DNA from 2 places in the Lysinibacillus sp. NPDC093190 genome. Region 1 is predicted to be linked to the other one. Evidence: a T-box and tRNA genes for the amino acid it is inferred to sense, from the RefSeq annotation. Region 1 holds a T-box; the other holds one or more tRNA genes.
The links. The T-box of region 1 lies ahead of ileS (isoleucine--tRNA ligase). A T-box ahead of a tRNA ligase gene usually reads a tRNA of that ligase, here a tRNA-Ile.

Region 1 (14,821 bases):
TAAATAATTAACAGAACTGTTTATTGCAACTACCGAACTCCCATTATTCGGCTGATATGATAGTAAAATATGTTGTTGAGGTGCTTGACATGCCCAACCCATTGCTCCCCAGACAAAGAACGGTAAGTACTTTAATATCGGTAAGTTAAGCATTAATGGTATACAGATAATGGATAAAGTTAAAGTGATTAAAATGATTGTAACTAAAGCTTTTGGTTTCCCGAAATAGTCGATCAAGTAACCGATCATTAAACTTCCAAACAAGCCACCGAGTCCCCATGCCCAAAGATACATCGTTAAATTGCTGGAGCTTGCCATTTCTTCTAATAGGGGAGATAGATATGTGTATAATCCTAGGCTAGCAACACTGGAAAAAAATGTTATACATACAGTTATTGTTACTCTTTTATCTAGGAACATTTTTAATCGTTCGTTTAGTGCAGGGGGAGGTGTTGTAGGAAAATTGGGAAGAAATATATACATACATAATACAGAAATTACACCAATCATAACTAATAGCCAAAGTGTTAATTTCCAATCAAATAAGCTGGATATATAAATACCCAAAGGTACCCCAAGCACTGTTCCCATACTCATTCCTCCAATAGTCAATCCTAGAGCTCGCCCTCTCCTCCCACTAGAAACGAACTTTGAAGAGGCCGATACTGCTAATGGTGAAAATAAACCAGCTCCGGTCCCTGCAATTGCTCTCGATAGTAGAAGAATAGAAAAGGTCGGCGCTAAAGCTGTAATGCTATTCGCTATTGTGAAGATAAGCATTGATCCTATTAAGATTTTTTTAATTGGTTTTCCTGCAAGTAAAGAAGAAAATAATGGCGCTGAGATAGCGTAAAATAAAGTGAAAATACTCACAGCTTGGCCGACTTGTGATGTACTTTTTTGATACGTATCGCTAATTCCTGGGAGAAGCCCTGCGATTACATAGGCATCAAAGCCCAAGGCAAACATGCCAAAGGATAATAATAAAACATTTTTCATTTATTGAACCTCCATAAAATTAAAGATGCAATGTATAGATGACCTATAACGTTATGTTATAATCGAAGCACCTTGTATATTTAATAGGTTACTAAAAAAACCAAGAATATGGAACAATCACTATTTTATAAGGATATAACAAATCGTTATAGGGTATGGAGGGATATAATGAATGTAGAATGGTTACATAGTTTTATTGCTGCTGCCAATCAAAAAAGTTTTTCTAAAGCTGCTCAAATCACGAATCTTTCCCAACCTGCACTAAGTAAACATATAAAAAATTTAGAGAATAATCTTGGCATCGAGCTATTTCATAGGGCATCCATTGGTATTGAATTAACAGAAGCTGGCGAACGTTTTTACACTCGAATTACACCAGTTTTGACTGAATTAACAGCTATTCGTGAAGAATTGCAGCAATTTAACCAGAGCAATCCAATTGCCATCGGTGGTCTGCCCAGCTTAGCCACCTATTATTTGCCAAACAAAATGAATGAACTTAAGCTACTAGATCGACCTATAACGTTAATGATTCAAAATACTTCAAATGAACTGTTGCAATCTTTACAAAAAGGTAGACTTGATGCAGTATTTGTGGATGCAAAATATGCGGGGGAATCTTTGTGGAGTTGGGAATTGTTTACGGAGCCTTACTATGCTGTGTTTCCGTTGTATCATCGTTTTAATTCAAGAACAGCAGTTGACCTTGCAGAATTGTGTGAGGAGCCACTTATTGTTCATCAAGCTCCTTGTGATTCAAGGAAGGAGATAATAGAACAAATACAAGCGCTTGGCTATAAGCCTAATATCATAAGCGAAGTGAGCTTTGGGGATTTTATCTTTGGAGCTGTAACTTCTGGTATGGGAATAACGATTGTACCAGAGTTAATGGCTAAAAATATCGGTCATCTTCAGCTTTTTGCCTTACCAATTAATAATTTTGGAAGAACAAGAACAATTTCATTGGTTGCAAAAAGCAAAGAATTTGGATCGAAGTTATATCATTTATTATCAAATTAATGGAATGAAGCTGCCTTAACGCATTGAGGCAGCTTCATTAAATTACTTAAACCCCATTAAATCCTTTACCTTTTTTGTATTTTCCTCAGATGTCAGCATTTCTAGTAAGCTAAAGGAAACGTCGAATGCAGTGCCAGGATTTGAGGATGTAATAATATGTTCAGTTCGAACAATTCGTTCGTTGACGATGTTTGCACCATAGGATTGTAACTGTGATAATCGTTTACTAGTTGGATGATTATAAGTAGTAGCTTTGCGATTATGTAGTACTCCGCTTTGACCTAAAATTAGGGAAGCTACACAAATCGTTGCAATCGGTTTTTTGTGTTCATCGAAATGACGAACGACCGCCTGGAATTCCTCGCTAAAGGCATCATCATAAAATCCAGCTTCCTCAAAGCCTCCAGGAATCGCAAGTGCATCAAAATCTTCTAATGAAATTTCATGCAGCAATTTTTCGGGAGCTACGTTAAAATTCCATGTACATTGCAATTGCGGATGCAATCCAACGGTCACGACCTCTGTTGTACCGTCGCCCTCCCATTTATTCCAACCAAGTACATCTGTAAAAACACTCGCCTCTACAGCCTCAAAACCATTTGCTAATAGTAATAATATTTTTTTCACGTTATTAATGCCTCCTTTATATGTTTAATTGTAATGAATAAGGCTATTCAATGACAGAATCTGTATAATGTAATTTAGATGATTTGCTTTATAATAAAAGGAATTTTATTAAATCTAATTTATTAAAAAAGGTGGATACATATGGATCAAATAGATACTGAAATTTTACAGCAATTGCAGCGAAACGCAAAAATGTCGATGAAGGAATTAGCGGCGATGGTTCATTTATCATCTCCAGCAGTAATTGAGCGTGTTAAAAAATTAGAAGAGCAAGGGATTATTGAAGCTTATAGTGCAAAGGTAAATTTAAAAAAGTTGAATCGCGACATTCAAGCCATTATTTTATTTAAATCAATTGATTGTAAAAGTCTATCGGATTTTTGTAACGCACATCCCGATGTCCTTGAATGCTATCGTGTAGCGGGTGAAATAAGTTATATTGTAAAAATTGCAACCAATTCAGTGCAAACATTGGAGCAGTTTATTGATGAGGCAATGCCTTATGGAACCCCATCAACAAATATTGTACTTTCTTCAAATGAAAAAGCGGTCATTGCGCCTTTTTCTGATAAAAATTAGAATAAGTGAATTCGGAGTTGCTCGAATAATGAGAGGAACATAAAATATATTCCAATTAAACCAAAATCAAGATCTTTATTTAAAAAAATACAAAAAAAGCAAACCTCTATACCGTGAGCACCGTTTATAGGGCAGAGAGGGGGAGAGATGTTGCTTGAAATTAAAGAACTCGAAGAAATAATGCAGCAGCATACAGAAAGGCTCATCCGACTTGCCTTTTATTACGTCAAAGATTTACAAAGTGCTGAAGATATCGTTCAAGATGTATTTATTAAATTTTACGATAATCAGCAAAACTATGAAGAAAGAGGAGAGTTACGGGCATATTTATCGAGGCTCGTCATTAACAAAAGTAAAGACTATTTACGCAGCTGGACATACCGTAAAATACAAGTTCAACAGAAGATCTTTGCCAAGCAGGCTGTCACGAAAAGGGACATGCTAGTGCAGCAGGATGAACAAACCTTAATTGAAAACGCCATCTTAGCACTACCATTAAAACAGCGTGAGGTCCTTATTTATTATTATTTTGAGGAAATGCCTGTCATTGAAATTGCCGAGCTTTTAAGTATTCCGGAGAGTACGGTGAAAACAAGGCTACGTCGTGGACGAGAGCTATTAAAGCCAAAGCTACAGCATATTGAATGGGAGGTACTGCTGCATGAGTAAAGTCGATGTAAAGGTATTAAAGGATTTAAGCGAAAGTAAAAAGCGTGTTATGACTAATGTTGTACAGCATTTAGAACAGCGTGAGATGAAGAAAAAATCTTGGCGTTGGCAATATAGTGTATTATCTATTATATTCACAGTTTGTATTGGCATCTTTCTATATACTCAATACAGCGGAAATCAGGAGCAATCAGCAAGTATACCGACTCTATTTGATGAAAAGTATTTATACTTCTATTTGGAAATAGATCCTAATGCAAAGGGTCAGAAATTGACAGCTGATGGAAAGGAGCGATTTGAATCCTATTTACAGTGGGAATCTTTATATGCTTACGCACAATCAAAGGGGGTAGTGCCTACTCAAGAAAACATCGATAAAGAGCTTGAAGTCATGCTAGAATCAAGTATAAAAGCTGAACAATTGAAAAAGATGAATCTTACAAAAGAAGAATATATTGAACAATTTACTAAACCAATGATTTATAAATTTGTTACTATCAGTACATTACTAGAGCAGGAAAAAAATCGATACAAAGACGTAGAAAGAATGATGCTACTTTTCCTAGTGGAAAGAGACGCTTTGAACTATTTTGAGGAACATTATAGTCAAGAAATAACATACCTACGTGAAAAATATGATATTCCAGTTAAGGAGAAGGGAAGTCGTTCAAAAGATGGGGTAGTCGTAGCCATTAAGGAACATGAATTTTTAGTAGTTTCTCATGTCGATGAATCGAATATTGGTGAATTATCTGTAGATGAAATCGTAAAAAAATATGGTAATGGTATGTGGTTCCCATTAATTGATACTCCCAAAACATTATCACTTGGTGATTATGTAGAAGTTAAATATAACGAGGATAGAAACCAACATGATGTAAATATAGTAAGATTTGCTGATATAGACAGCGTAAAAATACTAGAAGAGTATAAATAAATCAAGGCTAGACATTCAAAAATTTCAAGAATGTCTAGCTTTTTTTTAGCTGTTTTTATATTTGGATTAGTGTACAATTATTGTAAGTATTTGTATAGTCAAGGGCGTGGTAAAAGATGATTATGCAAATTCACAAAAAGGTAAGGGAGAAAGATTGGATATGATACTAAATAAAAACCTACTTAAGGAAAATGAATTAAAAAAAATACTAACAGACATAAATAGTGGAAATAAAATGTGGCAGCAAGAGGACCAAACTCATCTCATACAATCAATGATGCTACATATCGGTTCATTAGATAGCGAACTGAGAGATGACTTAATTTATGGATCGTTTTATGAATTGATCCGTGAAAAAAACTTTCTAGAGCATTCACTTTTAACGGAGCTTTTTGAGGAATGTTTAAATAATTTATTATGTAAGGGTATTACAGAAAGCGAATCAGATTTAGTTTTTACCCGTACATTTACGTCGCTTTTAATCGCACTTATTTTATTTAGGGAAAATGAAGATGATTTTTTATCTGAGCACAAAATAAATGATTGTAAAGATCAATTACTAGCTTATTTATCAGCTGAAACGGATGTAAGAGGCTACGTGCCGGTGAAAGGTTGGGCTCATAGTGTTGCACATATGGCTGATGCAATGAATGAATTAGTGAAAAATCCAAAATTAAATAAAACTTCTTATATTGAAATTGTAAGCGCATTATGGAACACCGTTTTGCAAGAAAATTATGCTTTCATACATAATGAAGATGAACGGATTTTAGTACCTATTTTCACAATGCTTGAGCATGGTTTAGAGGAGCAAGAGATCACTAAATTGCTGCAAGAATTACCTGCTACTTTAAACGTAAGAAAAGAACAGCTCGATGTTCAGCATCATAGAATTTTACTTTTTAACTGTAAAACCTTTGTAAAAAGCTTTTATATTAAAACAAATAGAAAGCCTAAGTTCGCAGCTCTTCATAAAAGCATCGAAGCATGTCTCAATGAATTATAAGGAAATCACTACCAATATTAGTGCTTTGAAATTATTGACAGACAAAAATTAGTTTGTTAAGATGAGTGACAATAAAAGCATACAAATTCGTTGATGAGAAAAAGTAGTGTTTCATTTTGTTCTACAGAGAGCCGACATATTGGTGGAAGTCGGTGTGCAGGTGTTACATGAAGATCCTCTCTGAGAAGATTGGCTGAACATAGTAAGCTAATCCGGGTGTCTACCGTTAAAAAGAACACGTATGATTGTACGTTGCTAAGTGCTATTGAACGTTGATTCAATAGAATTAGGGTGGTATTCGCGGTTAACCCCGTCCCTTACTTGGGACGGGGTTTTTTGTATGCCTTTTATACAAAATTAATTGTATAGGAGGAACTAATATGCAAGCAGAACAGAAGAAGGAAACAACGGTTGAACGAGAAATACGGATTCGAGCATTGTGGGAGCAAGAAGGCACGTTTGCAACATCTGTGACAAATCGTGTTGGGCAGCAGCCTTTTGTATTTTACGAAGGACCGCCAACAGCGAATGGTTTACCACACGTAGGTCACGCATTTGGCAGAACGATTAAAGATGTCGTGGCTCGTTATAAAACGATGCAAGGTTATTTGGTTGAACGTAAAGCTGGTTGGGATACACATGGTTTGCCTGTAGAGTTGGGCGTAGAAAAAAAGCTAGGCATCTCTGGCAAGCAAGAAATTGAGAAATATGGTGTTGAACAATTTATTCAAGAGTGTAAGGGAAGTGTATTTACCTATGAGAAGAAGTGGCGCTCCTTTACAGAGCAGCTAGGCTATTGGATTGACATGGATGACCCGTATTTAACGCTAAGTAATGATTATATTGAGTCCGTTTGGAATATTTTAAGTCATGTGCACAAGGAAAAGCTTTTATATAAGGGGCACCGTGTTTCACCATATTGCCCTAGCTGTCAAACATCATTAAGCTCTCATGAAGTTGCACAGGGCTATAAGGATGTAAAGGATTTATCTGTCACGGCTATGTTTAAGCTAAAGGATAAAGATGAATATTTTCTTGGCTGGACAACGACTCCATGGACATTACCTGCCAATGTTGCCTTGGCAATGAATCCTAAGCTCGTGTATGTTCGAGTGAAGCAGCACGATAAAGTATATATCTTGGCAAAATCATTAGTGGAAAAGGTTTTTACTGAACCCGTTGAAATATTGAGTGAGCATAATGGTCATGAATTTGAAGGTGTATCGTACATTCCACCTTTTTCATACGTAACCGTTAATAAAGGTCATGTCGTTGTGCTGGCCGATTATGTCACAGAGCATAGTGGAACTGGTATCGTCCATATCGCTCCTGCATATGGGGAGGACGATTATAAAACGGTTCAGCAAAATGGGCTATCGTTTGTCAATGTTGTTGATTTGAAAGGCTGTTATACAGAAGAAGTTCCAGAGCTTGTCGGTAAATTTGTGAAAGATTGCGATGTCGACATTATTAAAATGCTCTCAAAAGATGAGCTATTGTTTGATAAGGAAAAGTATGAACATAGTTATCCTCATTGCTGGCGCTGTGATTCACCGTTGCTTTATTACGCAACTGACAGCTGGTTTATCAACATGTCTACATTGAAAGATAAACTTTTACAAAAAAATGAACAAGTTACATGGTATCCTGATCACATTAAACACGGTAGATTTGGTAATTTTTTGGAAAATCTAGTGGACTGGAATATTAGCCGTAATCGCTATTGGGGTACACCGCTAAATGTGTGGGTTTGTCAGGATTGTGGTCATGAAGAGGCGCCAAATTGTATTGCATCTTTAAAAGAATTAGCGAAGGGCACTTTACATGACATCGAACTTCATAAGCCGTATATTGACGAGGTTGTGTGTACTTGTCCAAAGTGTAGTGGTGACATGGAACGTACACCTGAAGTGATTGATGTATGGTTTGATAGTGGATCTATGCCATTTGCGCAGCATCATTATCCTTTTGGAGACCTTACGACTTTTAACAATCAATTCCCTGCTGATGTTGTCATCGAAGGCATCGACCAAACACGAGGCTTTTTCTATAGTTTATTAGCGGTTTCGGCTTTATTTACAGGAAAGGCACCTTATAAAAATGTCCTTTCTTTAGGGCATGTTTTAGATGAGCATGGGCAGAAAATGTCGAAAAGCAAAGGAAATGCATTAGAACCAGTTGAACTGATAGAACAGTATGGAGCGGATGCTTTACGATGGGCGTTCTTAGTGGACAGTTCTCCTTGGAATCCTAAACGCTTTTCTGAGAAGATTGTGATGGATGCGAAATCAAAGCTAGTCGATACACTCGATAATACATTTAAATTTTATCAGCTATATGCAGAAATAGATGGTTTCCAATACGATGCAGAAAAGACTGGCACGCGTACAAAACTAGATCATTGGATATTATCTCGATTACATCATACGATCCAGCTTGTGACAAAATCTATGGACGACTATCAATTTACACAAGCAACACGTGAAATTGGTAAGCTTGTAGAAGAGCTAAGTAACTGGTATATCCGTCGCTCACGAGCAAGATTTTGGGCAAATGGGCTGACAGAGGATAAACGGGGTGCCTATAGTACACTGTATGAGCTGCTAACGACAATTTGTCAATTACTAGCACCATTCACACCATTTATTGCGGAGGATTTATATCGACAATTATCAGGAAAAAGTGTTCATTTACAAAACTACCCAACATACAATGAACAACTATTGAATCCAAAGCTTGAAAAAGAAATGGCGAATATTTTAACAGTCGTAGAGCTTGGCCGCAGCATCCGTAATAGTCAAGGAATCAAGGTAAAGCAGCCGTTAAGTGAAATGATTGTCTCTGTTGACGGTGAGATAACAGATTATCAACCATATAGCGAGCTCGTGAAAGATGAACTAAATATGAAAGAATGCATTTGGACAAATGATTTTTCAGCATATGAAACCGTTCATTATAAGCTTAATTTTAAAACGGCTGGTGCAGTATTTGGAGCAAAAGTCAACAAAGTAAAAGATTACGTAGTAAATTTAAATGACGAGGAGAAAATTATATTACAGCGAACAGGTTCAGTTGCGTTAACGATTGATGGGGAACAGTTATCATTGTTAAAAGCGCACGTGTTAACAGAATCCATCGTAAAGGACCAGTACATCTTAGCAGAAGATGCTTCGTGCCGGGTCCTTATCAATGTTCATCTGACAGCTAGCTTACTTGAGGAAGGGCAAATTAGAGAACTAATTCGCACAATTCAAGATACACGCAAACAATGGAAACTCCCTGTTGAGCAATATGTGTCAATTTCAATTGAAGGAAGTACCAAAGCAATAACTATCATCCAGCAGCATGAATCGTTATTAAAGGCAAATGTGTTGTTAAATGATATTCATTATGTGAGTGACAATCATGGTGAACGATATATAGAGACAGAAGTGTTTGATGAAAAAGTTTCTGTTTATTTTAAGATGTAAAATCTTTATTGCTCAGGTAAACCCAGGAACTACTCTGGTCAACAGAAGAAGTGATCAAGTAAATCCCGGTAACTGCTTAGGGGTAACCAAAAGAAACGCTCAGGTACCAGTATTTTTAAAAGTCAAGAGTTAAAGTAATGCACTTAAAACAATGTGCAACATTATAATATGCTATTTTTAAGCTGAACTAATTTTGATATTAGTTCAGCTTTTATTGTGTTTAAAGATATAGTTTGAGTATATTTAATAAAAGTATAGTATCTGTAAATTTTTTTATCCGTTATTCAACTAACAGTGTAATATTAAATTACATCACTATATTGAGTGAATATCTGAAAGAAAATGTGCAGTAAAATCGAAATGGAGAAATAAAGTTTTTTTAGATCAATTACGGTGACCAATTCGCAGATGATATACTGGTATATTGTAGTAACAGATAAGGAGTAAAACTATGAATAAATTTAAGAAGACGTTAGCATATGTAAATGAATTACTTTATGAACCAAATCAATTAACTATAAAAAATATCCAAGAAGAAACTCAAAATTCAGATTATGGGGCTGGGATATTTCAGTTGAATTCTAAATCGGTTAGATTTAGAGTTGCAAAAATAACACCTACTAAGATAGGACAGTTTGTTTCCTTTTGGGAAAAGAATGAAGCTAATAAAAACCAAGCATTCTCATATGATAATGCCACCGATTTATTGGTAATAAATACTTTTAATGATAATGGTGAATTTGGCCAATTCGTTTTTCCAAAAGAGATTCTTTTAAAACAAAACATTCTTAAAACCGCTAATACAAAGGGAAAAATGGCAATTAGAGTTTATCCTAGTTGGGATACTCCCACTAGCAAACAAGCGATAGCAACACAAAAGTGGCAATTACCATATTTTATAAATTTGGACGATATTAATAGTTTACCAATACATGAACTATTAAAATTGTACACTAACTAAAATTGATATCTTTAAATTTTGTCATTCAAATATTTACTGCACACTTTGAGGAAATTAATAAATAAGGATCGACTACTTTTTATGAATATTAAAAAAAGCCTGAAGAGTGAATGTAATGAGGGTACTACGGGATTTTGCAAGGGTACTATTGGAGTTCATAAGAATGGTTTTTTTACTCATAATTTTTTATTTGATTTCAGGCAATATTGTTGCTTATATCTACCAAAAGTTAGGAACTAAAGATTCAATTACTTATGGAATTATGATGGTAATCTCAATTTTAATTATATTTACTGTTTTATATCGGAATAACTTGCAATTTAGTGGATGGTATAAAGGAGATGTTAATGATAAACTCTCAAAAACATTGTCAAAACGGCTGATTTCAATCGCACTATTATTATTGTTATTACCTCCTATCCTAAGTTTCTTATTCCACTCCCATGAAAATAAAATCTCTGGCACAAACAAACGCGACCTTTATATTCAAAAAAATGGTAGCGCCTAAAATAGAGATCTGGTTTAGATTATATTAGGAAGCACCAAGTTCAGTAATGGTCACATTGTAACCCAAACTTTCAAGTCTCCGAACAGAATTTCGAATAATGGATTGTTCTTTTTGTTTATCAAAGTAGTCTTCGCCCAAGTCTACATACATTTCTTTCCGTGTTAAAAGGTAATAAGCAATGCGTAAGATGGCATGAGCAACGGATATTCCAGCTCGTTTTTTACCCTTTCGAGCTGCAGTCCGTCTATATAATGCGCCTAGATAGGTTTTACATCTGATACAACAGAACCAAGTTTAATATTCGCACCTTCGAGTACCTTTTGAATGCGTTTATGTTGTCTTGCGCGTTCTTCAATCATACTCCGACGATACCGAACTAATTCTCGCAATTCACGTTGGGTGCGGTCTGGAATGAAGCTAGCTTTGAGTAATCCATGACGAAGTAACTTGGCGATCCATTCCGCATCTTTAACATCAGTCTTACGACCAGGAACCGCTTTGATATGTTGGGCATTCATTTAGCAGCAGAAGATTCCTATCAACAGTATGTATTTTGCCCATCACCTAAATTTGTAGTAGAATTCGTTGAACCTGACTTAATAACCATTGCTTGGTAACAGGTGGTTCTTGATTAATACGTTTCACTAACGGCGCAGGTTGCTATAAAAAAACAATAGCAAGAATGGAGTGAATGACGATAGATTTAGGTCAATATTTACATAATGCTTTTCCAGGACTTACTTTGGCACCTAGTCTCTATCATCAATGGGATATAGGTATTCACTTTGAATTGGGGGCTGGATTTTATCAATTTAAAGATGATGGTAGTCTGAATCTCGAAATGTTTGACTGCGTATACAGTCAAGCATTGTCTATTTTCAACGACCTTTTTTCTGATTTAGATGAAATTTTTCTTGTTACAAATGTTTATCAGCACAGGTCTGATGAAATTAAGAAAAAGCGAATAAAGGTTTATGATCGCTATATAAAAAATAAAGATATAAAATTCCATTTAAGACAAGAAACTTTGCCGTATGTATTTGATGCTGAAGAAGCTGACGATGATTATTATACTTCTCAATTTTCCTTAAAGTGCCGCAAACAAAAGAACAATTATTCTTGCTATGCACCATTATACAGTGGACATGGCTTAACGGCAGAAAAACTTTTCTCATATAGACCGTCAGATTGGTGGCAAGATGTACTAAACGGTTACCAATTGTTGAAGGATGAAGGTTTTGAAAAAATAGCTGTGGTTGGTCTTTCTCTTGGTGGTGTGTTTGCATTAAAAGTTGGTCAAGAGTTGGAGATAAATGGCGTTGTGACAATGTCAGTGCCAATACACAGGGAAGCTACTTTTCTACAAAAGCGTGTCTTGCATTATGCAAAAGGATACAAACAAGGGAAAAATGAAGAACAAATAAATTTAGAAATGAAACGTCTTCAAAATATGTCTATCGATTCACTAGTTGAGTTCCAACAGCTAATTGATATAACGATGGATAAATTAGCACTATTAACGTCACCAATTCGTATATTATATGGTGAATTAGATGAGCAATTGTATAAAGAGAGTGCAGAGGTAATTTTTCAAAGCGTTGCGACGAATCAAAAAACAATGAAAGGGTATCCAAATTCTAAACATTTAATGACATTAGGTACGGACATTGACGACGTGAACAAAGATATTCTTACATTTTTAAATGATTTAACTTGGTAGTTTTAATGAATCTTCAACTAACCAGGTGCTTTACTTGCAGAACATTAAGTTGCATGTGCAGCTCTTTTTTATTGAACTAACGAGACAGATTAGTTAATAAAGACTGACTAAAAGCTGATCTAATATCAAAATTAGGTCAGCTTAAAAATAGCATATTATTACGTTGCACATTGTATATAGGATCCTGAAATATTAAGTGCATTACTTTAACTCTTGTCTTTTAATAAAAACCAGCATCCTGAGCGTTTTTTATGTAAATAGATTACACTAAACCACTAAGAAGGTAGAGAGCGGTTCCCCAAATAAAAATCGCTGAGCATTTATTAAAAATATTCATAAGCTTCCCGGAACTATCAAGTCTTTTCAAGGATGCTCCAGCAATTATAAGACCGAAAAACCACAACCAAGAAATTAAAACACATGCTGCAGTGAACAACATTTGTTCCCTCCCACTATATTTTAAAGCACTCGTTCCGATAACACCTATCGTATCTAAAATAGCATGTGGGTTTAAGAGAGAGACAGAAACCGCAAATAAAATTTGTTTTTTTACAGGAAGTGGCTCGTTATTATCGGCAGATGCTGGATTTGAGCGCCAAATTGTATAGCCCATATAAAGTAAGAAAAGTAAACCAACACTCATCAAGGCGATACGTAACCACTCAAATTGCAATACAATTATTGATAAACCAAATACTGCAAGAAGTATCAGGAGCGTATCACAAATTGAGGCAGTGATGCTGGCGGGTAAGGCACGAACTAGATGTGGCTGTGTTGCACCTTGAGAAAAGACAAAGACATTTTGTACGCCTAAGGGCAAAATAAGTCCAAATGCTAAAATCATACCATGAAGAAATGCTTCCAATGAAATTCTCTCCTTTCATTAAATATTTTAGATATGTTATAACTAAAAGAAAACGACCAATTGGCTGGTTTTTTAGCCACCCAATTTTAGGTGGTAGAGGTGAAACGAATGAACTGGCAGCCAAATAGACAAAGTGAAATGACATTACAGCAGCAAATTGTGACATGGGTTTCTGAGCATATAGAACGAGGAGATTGGGTGGCAGGAACAAAGCTACCGACACAAAGACAGCTAGCAATGCAGCTTGGGGTCAATCGTAGTACTGTTCAGCAAGCGTTAGAAGAATTAAAGGCAACTGGAATATTGGAATCGAAGGTAGGATCCGGTATTTATGTAGCTGATAATTCCTGGGATTCATTAATTACACTAGCACAGCCAAATTGGCAAAAGTACATAGACACAAGTCTTCATAAGCCCAATTATCATACCATTCAATTAATCAATGAATACGAGCAGCGCGATGATGTCGTCCGATTGGGAACTGGAGAGCTTGCACCAAGTTTATTGCCGACTGCTGAAATTGAAGCGTCATTGAAAGAGCTCTCTTTGCAGCCGAAAGATTTAGGCTATTCATCACCACAAGGTAGCGATAAACTTCGAGAAGCGATTTGCGAATACGTGAATAAACGAGGGATCCAAGCAAAGCCGCAAAATGTTTGTATTGTATCTGGTGCACTTCAAGCATTGCAGCTAATTGCTGTTGGACTACTTGAACAGGGTTCTATCGTATTCCAGGAACAGACGTCTTATTTAAATTCAGTCCATCCTTTTCAGTCTGTTGGTATGCAAATGATAGCTATCGATCGTGATGAACAGCTTGCACAAACCTTAGCCCAAAAGAAAAGAAAAAGGCAGGCTGTATTTTATGCTGTTCCAACGTTAAACAATCCGACTGGTGGGGTATGGAAGTCGTTTGAAAAAAGGCAACTTTATCAAGCGTGTAAAGCATCTCGCATCCCCATCATTGAGGATGACGTCTATCATGAATTGCTCTTTGAAGCGGCAACGGCTCCAATTAAATCAATGGATGATAGCGGGCAAGTCCTTTATATTGGGAGTGTCTCGAAAACATTAAGCCCCGGACTTCGTATTGGCTGGTTAATCGGTCCAACTACCGTGATTGAGCGGTTAGCAGATATAAAAATGCAAACAGATTACGGTTCAAGCGCCATCTCACAGGAAATTGTGCTGCATTGGCTGCAATCAGGGAAGTATGAAATGCATATTAAGAGTTTACGGAAAGAATTATTGCGGAGAGCCAATTTTGTAGAAGGGATATTACAAGAAAGTTTTAGGGAGATTGCTAGTTGGGATAAGCCGAAAGGTGGCTATTATATTTGGCTAAAGTTTCATGAGCCAATCGTTGATAAAGAGTTATTTACTAAGCTTTTGCATCGACAAGTTCTCATTAATCCTGGCTATATTTACGATCCTCAAGATACGCAGCATATTCGATTATC
Region 2 (4,700 bases), on a different contig from region 1:
CACCATTCGCACCAATTGTCGCACGTAAATTTGGACTAGAATTAACATTATTTTTATCAACTATTCTTTTAGCGGTAGGAATTGTCCTACGCTCCCTTGGCACAACTAGTTTACTCATATTTGGTACTATGCTAATTGGTATAGCCATTTCATTCGGTAACGTACTAATTCCCGGATTACTTAAATTGAAATTTCCCTATCACGTAGGTTTACTTATGGCATTGTTCACAATGTCGATGAATTTGACAGCTGGACTCGGTGCTGGCATTAGTTATCCTATTGCCAATTCATCATTTGGCTGGCAGGGAGCTTTAGCAATCGCACTTGTTCTTGTGGTGTTAACCATATTAATTTGGATTCCACAGCTGAAATTTAATAAGCCTGAGTCTACTGTTAAAACGACGAAAGAACGTACACCATTATGGAAATCACCTGTTACTTGGGCAGTGGCGGGGGCTATGGGATTTCAGTCATTATTATTCTATACAACTGCCGCTTGGATTCCTGAAATATATATATCACAAGGATTAGCTGCTGATCGTGCAGGCTGGATGTTTTCCATCATGCAATTTTCACAAGTTCCAATGGCTTTAGCTGTGCCTATTATCGCTAGTAAAATGACATCTCAACGTCCTCTCGTATTAATGTTTACGATATTTTACTTAGTTGGCTTTATCGGAGTAGTGATGGAATGGACAAGCCTCGCTGTACTGTGGATGGTGCTACTAGGCTTAGCAGGAGGGGCTTCATTCGCATTAGCGATGATGTTCTTTACTCTACGTACCCGTACAGCTTTTGAGGCAGCTGATTTATCAGGTTTTGCACAATCATTAGGATATTTATTAGCCGCAATCGGTCCAATCTTATTTGGTTATTTGCATGATTTATTTGGTGGCTGGAATATCACTGGTTGGTTATTTGTTATCGTAGTATTGATACTTTTCTTATGTTCATTCAGGGCTTCTAAAAATGAATATGTGAATATGTGAATTAAAAAAGGCAGCTCATAGTTAAAGTGAGCTGCCTTTCTCTACTAATAAGGTGGTTTCTGATAGAAATAGTTAGGTGTATTGTAAACATTAACATAAGGCTTATGGAAAATATGAGTTGTAGCTGGTGAAAGAGGTGGAATCAACCACGTCCAATTACCTGTAACTTCACGATCCGCTGCTTCTTCTGTTTCCTCAAACAATTTAAATTGCTGTGCAGCTGTATGATGATCTACGATGCTGACACCGTCTTCTTTAAAGGAATGTAGGACTGCAATATTCAGCTCAACTAATGCACGATCACGCCATAGAGAAGCCTGTTTCGTTGTATCAAGGTTAAAAATTTCTGCTATAACGGGCAGCATATGATAACGCTCATGATCTGCTAAATTACGTGCCCCGATTTCTGTACCCATATACCAGCCATTAAATGGGGCTGCTTCAAAATCGATACCTGCCATTTGGAAGCGCATACTCGAAATTATCGGCACTGCATACCATTTTAATCCTAACTTCTCTACTTGAGCAGATTCCGGATGACGAATCGGCACCTCTAGTACATATTCGTCAGGGATAGTAAAGACTTGTGGTTCCCTTCCATCCACCTGTACAACGAGCGGAAGCACGTCAAATGCTGTTCTCTTACCTTGCCAGCCAAGTGACTCACATACTTTTGTAAACTCAACAGAATGCGAATCACCAACGGTTCCAGATTCCGTTTCATAGCCAGCATAACGGATTAGCTGATGATTCCATACACGAACTCGCCCCGGTGCAAAAATCGTTATTGTTGGCCGAATTCTCCCATCATTTGTTGCATATTGAATATGTTCAAGCAATGCGTTGAAAATATCCTCTTCTTTTGAAATATCTCGGGCATCAACAACATGCAGCGATTGCCAAAACAATCGACCAATACACTTATTACTATTGCGCCATGCTACTCGTGCACCAAAGATTAATTCTTCCGTTGTCGGTATATATTCGCCTGCTTTTTTAATTTGCTGTAATTTATTTTCTAGCCATGTTTTAGGCTCATTTTGTTCTACTTGATAAAGTTCTAAAAACCGCTGTACTTCATGTAAATTCATATCGAATTCCTCCATCTACCCTCATATTAGAGGAATGGAACTATAATCACCACGAAAAAATCTGCCTGAAAACATACATATTTTATATATGAAATACTTTGTTCAATATTTCATATCATTTCTTCTTTTTTATCAATTATACCTCGGCATAATTGCGTCCAGATTCGGCTTTGTGCTTAGGCCTGCAGATGTTTTATGCACGAAAGCGTAGCGTCAGCAACAACGTATTTTGTCTGTGTAGCTGACGCTTCGCTTTCGCTACCAAAACACTTACTGAAAGAAGTTAAAACTAAAGTTATTTATGGATTAGGGTTCCTATTTTGAGTAGACATTATAAAAATTAGAGGAAGTTACAGAGGAAAAAACTATTGAGTATAGACTTGCTATTATAACGTTCTTTTATTTCGAAGTAGGTAATACACGAGACACTTTCAGTCACATTTGCAATTTTGTTTATCATTGTCACTACCTTCGCAGTATTTAGGAGCAGACGTTATTACATGTGCATTAGAAATAAAATTTCCTTAACGAATGGTGACCTTTGTTTGTCAGTTTAGTTGGCATAAATCAGAACCACCAGTATAACTGGTGGTTTGCTCTGCGCGTAAAACGCTGGGGGGACTGGCCCATGTCTAAAGACATTCTGAAAGGTCTGCCAACCGCACTCCGTTTCCACACAAACCGCTAAAGCGGCTTACTTATTTTTTCTTTCTCTTAATTTCTTCTCCTGTGAACGGGTCTATGAATTCTTTCTTTGTCATTTGATCTTGCAGGATATCTTCCTGTAATTGATTTTTTATATACTCCTGTATCTTTTTCTTATTCCGACCGACTGTATCCACATAGTATCCTCGACACCAGAATTGACGGTTACCATATTTATACTTTAAATTCGCATGTCGATCGAAAATCATTAAACTGCTCTTCCCTTTTAAATAGCCCATAAACGCAGATACACTTAATTTTGGTGGAATGCTTACCAACATATGAATATGATCTGGACATGCTGTTGCCTCTATGATTTCTACACCTTTTCTTTCACATAATTGGCGTAATATTCTTCCTACATCGACTTTAATTTGACCATAAATAATTTGTCTTCTATACTTTGGGGCAAACACGATGTGATACTTACAATTCCATGTTGTATGTGCTAAACTTTTATTATCCATTTTTGGAGGCTCCTTTCGTACGAAGTCGGTTAACCAGACCTGACTTGACTGTACGATTGGAGCTTTTTTGTTGTCCATAGCTAAAAGCTTTCCGGAACCCCCTGCACAGCAGGGGGTTTTCAAAGCATACAAAAAAGCATGTTGCACGAATGTGCAACATGCTTGATGACCCGTACGGGATTCGAACCCGTGTTACCGCCGTGAAAGGGCGGTGTCTTAACCACTTGACCAACGGGCCGTGGCTCCGAAGGCAGGACTCGAACCTGCGACAACCTGATTAACAGTCAGGTGCTACTACCAACTGAGCTACTTCGGAATAATGGTGGGCCTAAATGGACTCGAACCATCGACCTCACGCTTATCAGGCGTGCGCTCTAACCAGCTGAGCTATAGGCCCATTATTTTTTGGAGCGGGTGATGAGAATCGAACTCACGACATCAGCTTGGAAGGCTGAGGTTTTACCATTAAACTACACCCGCAGATGGTGGGTCAGGACGGAATCGAACCGCCGACACTTAGAGCTTCAATCTAATGCTCTACCAACTGAGCTACTGACCCGGAAAAATGGAGGAGGTAGAGGGATTCGAACCCCCGCGCGGTGTTACCCGCCTGTCGGTTTTCAAGACCGATCCCTTCAGCCAGACTTGGGTATACCTCCGGAAATTATATAAATGGTGGAGCCTAGCGGGATCGAACCGCTGACCTCCTGCGTGCAAGGCAGGCGCTCTCCCAGCTGAGCTAAGGCCCCAACAATCAGGAAAGATGGTCGGAATGACAGGATTCGAACCTACGACCCCTTGGTCCCAAACCAAGTGCTCTACCAAGCTGAGCTACATTCCGATACTATTAGGCTTTTTTGGCGCGCCCGACAGGAGTCGAACCCATAACCTTCTGATCCGTAGTCAGACGCTCTATCCAATTGAGCTACGGGCGCATAATTTTTATAAAAACATGATGAGCCATGAAGGACTCGAACCTTCGACCCTCTGATTAAAAGTCAGATGCTCTACCAACTGAGCTAATGGCTCATATTAAGAAATGAATGGCTGGGGTACTAGGATTCGAACCTAGGCATGACGGAATCAAAATCCGTTGCCTTACCGCTTGGCTATACCCCAATTATTAAATGGGGCGACTGATGGGAATCGAACCCACGAATGCCGGAACCACAATCCGGTGCGTTAACCACTTCGCCACAATCGCCACTATATGTAATCACAGCAGTGTTTGATAACGAGTACCTCGAAACCTGGCAGGGGCAGTAGGAATCGAACCCACACCAAAGGTTTTGGAGACCTCTATTCTACCGTTGAACTATGCCCCTAAAATGGTGGAGGGGGACGGATTCGAACCGCCGAACCCTAAGGAGCGGATTTACAGTCCGCCGCGTTTAGCCTCTTCGCTACCCCTCCATGGGATGATGCCGGCGATAGGAGTCGAACCCACG

Region 2: it has a tRNA-Ile gene. The T-box ahead of ileS (isoleucine--tRNA ligase) is inferred to sense a tRNA for this amino acid. The anticodon was not compared.

What each region holds. Positions count from the first base shown of each region.
Region 1 covers NZ_JBNNVG010000002.1:14,767-29,587, reverse strand. The annotation lists gene ACQKOF_RS02090 (MFS transporter) at 1-999, opposite strand, end outside; gene ACQKOF_RS02085 (LysR family transcriptional regulator) at 1,168-2,019, shown strand; gene ACQKOF_RS02080 (DJ-1/PfpI family protein) at 2,062-2,646, opposite strand; gene ACQKOF_RS02075 (Lrp/AsnC family transcriptional regulator) at 2,788-3,225, shown strand; gene ACQKOF_RS02070 (sigma-70 family RNA polymerase sigma factor) at 3,376-3,894, shown strand; gene ACQKOF_RS02065 (DUF3221 domain-containing protein) at 3,887-4,831, shown strand; gene ACQKOF_RS02060 (DUF2785 domain-containing protein) at 4,992-5,837, shown strand; T-box leader at 5,919-6,158, shown strand; gene ileS (isoleucine--tRNA ligase) at 6,218-9,307, shown strand; gene ACQKOF_RS02050 (MepB family protein) at 9,759-10,268, shown strand; gene ACQKOF_RS02045 (hypothetical protein) at 10,432-10,776, shown strand; partial or broken gene ACQKOF_RS02040 (IS110 family transposase) at 10,801-11,294, opposite strand; gene ACQKOF_RS02035 (alpha/beta hydrolase) at 11,468-12,496, shown strand; gene ACQKOF_RS02030 (LysE/ArgO family amino acid transporter) at 12,759-13,361, opposite strand; gene ACQKOF_RS02025 (PLP-dependent aminotransferase family protein) at 13,470-14,821, shown strand, end outside.
Region 2 covers NZ_JBNNVG010000032.1:52,063-56,762, forward strand. The annotation lists gene ACQKOF_RS20740 (CynX/NimT family MFS transporter) at 1-989, shown strand, start outside; gene ACQKOF_RS20745 (nitric oxide synthase oxygenase) at 1,034-2,080, opposite strand; gene tnpA (IS200/IS605 family transposase) at 2,779-3,252, opposite strand; tRNA gene ACQKOF_RS20755 (tRNA-Glu) at 3,419-3,490, opposite strand; tRNA gene ACQKOF_RS20760 (tRNA-Asn) at 3,492-3,568, opposite strand; tRNA gene ACQKOF_RS20765 (tRNA-Ile) at 3,573-3,649, opposite strand; tRNA gene ACQKOF_RS20770 (tRNA-Gly) at 3,659-3,732, opposite strand; tRNA gene ACQKOF_RS20775 (tRNA-Phe) at 3,736-3,811, opposite strand; tRNA gene ACQKOF_RS20780 (tRNA-Ser) at 3,819-3,911, opposite strand; tRNA gene ACQKOF_RS20785 (tRNA-Ala) at 3,926-4,001, opposite strand; tRNA gene ACQKOF_RS20790 (tRNA-Pro) at 4,017-4,093, opposite strand; tRNA gene ACQKOF_RS20795 (tRNA-Arg) at 4,111-4,187, opposite strand; tRNA gene ACQKOF_RS20800 (tRNA-Lys) at 4,209-4,281, opposite strand; tRNA gene ACQKOF_RS20805 (tRNA-Gln) at 4,297-4,371, opposite strand; tRNA gene ACQKOF_RS20810 (tRNA-His) at 4,381-4,456, opposite strand; tRNA gene ACQKOF_RS20815 (tRNA-Trp) at 4,504-4,577, opposite strand; tRNA gene ACQKOF_RS20820 (tRNA-Tyr) at 4,582-4,665, opposite strand; tRNA gene ACQKOF_RS20825 (tRNA-Thr) at 4,675-4,700, opposite strand, start outside.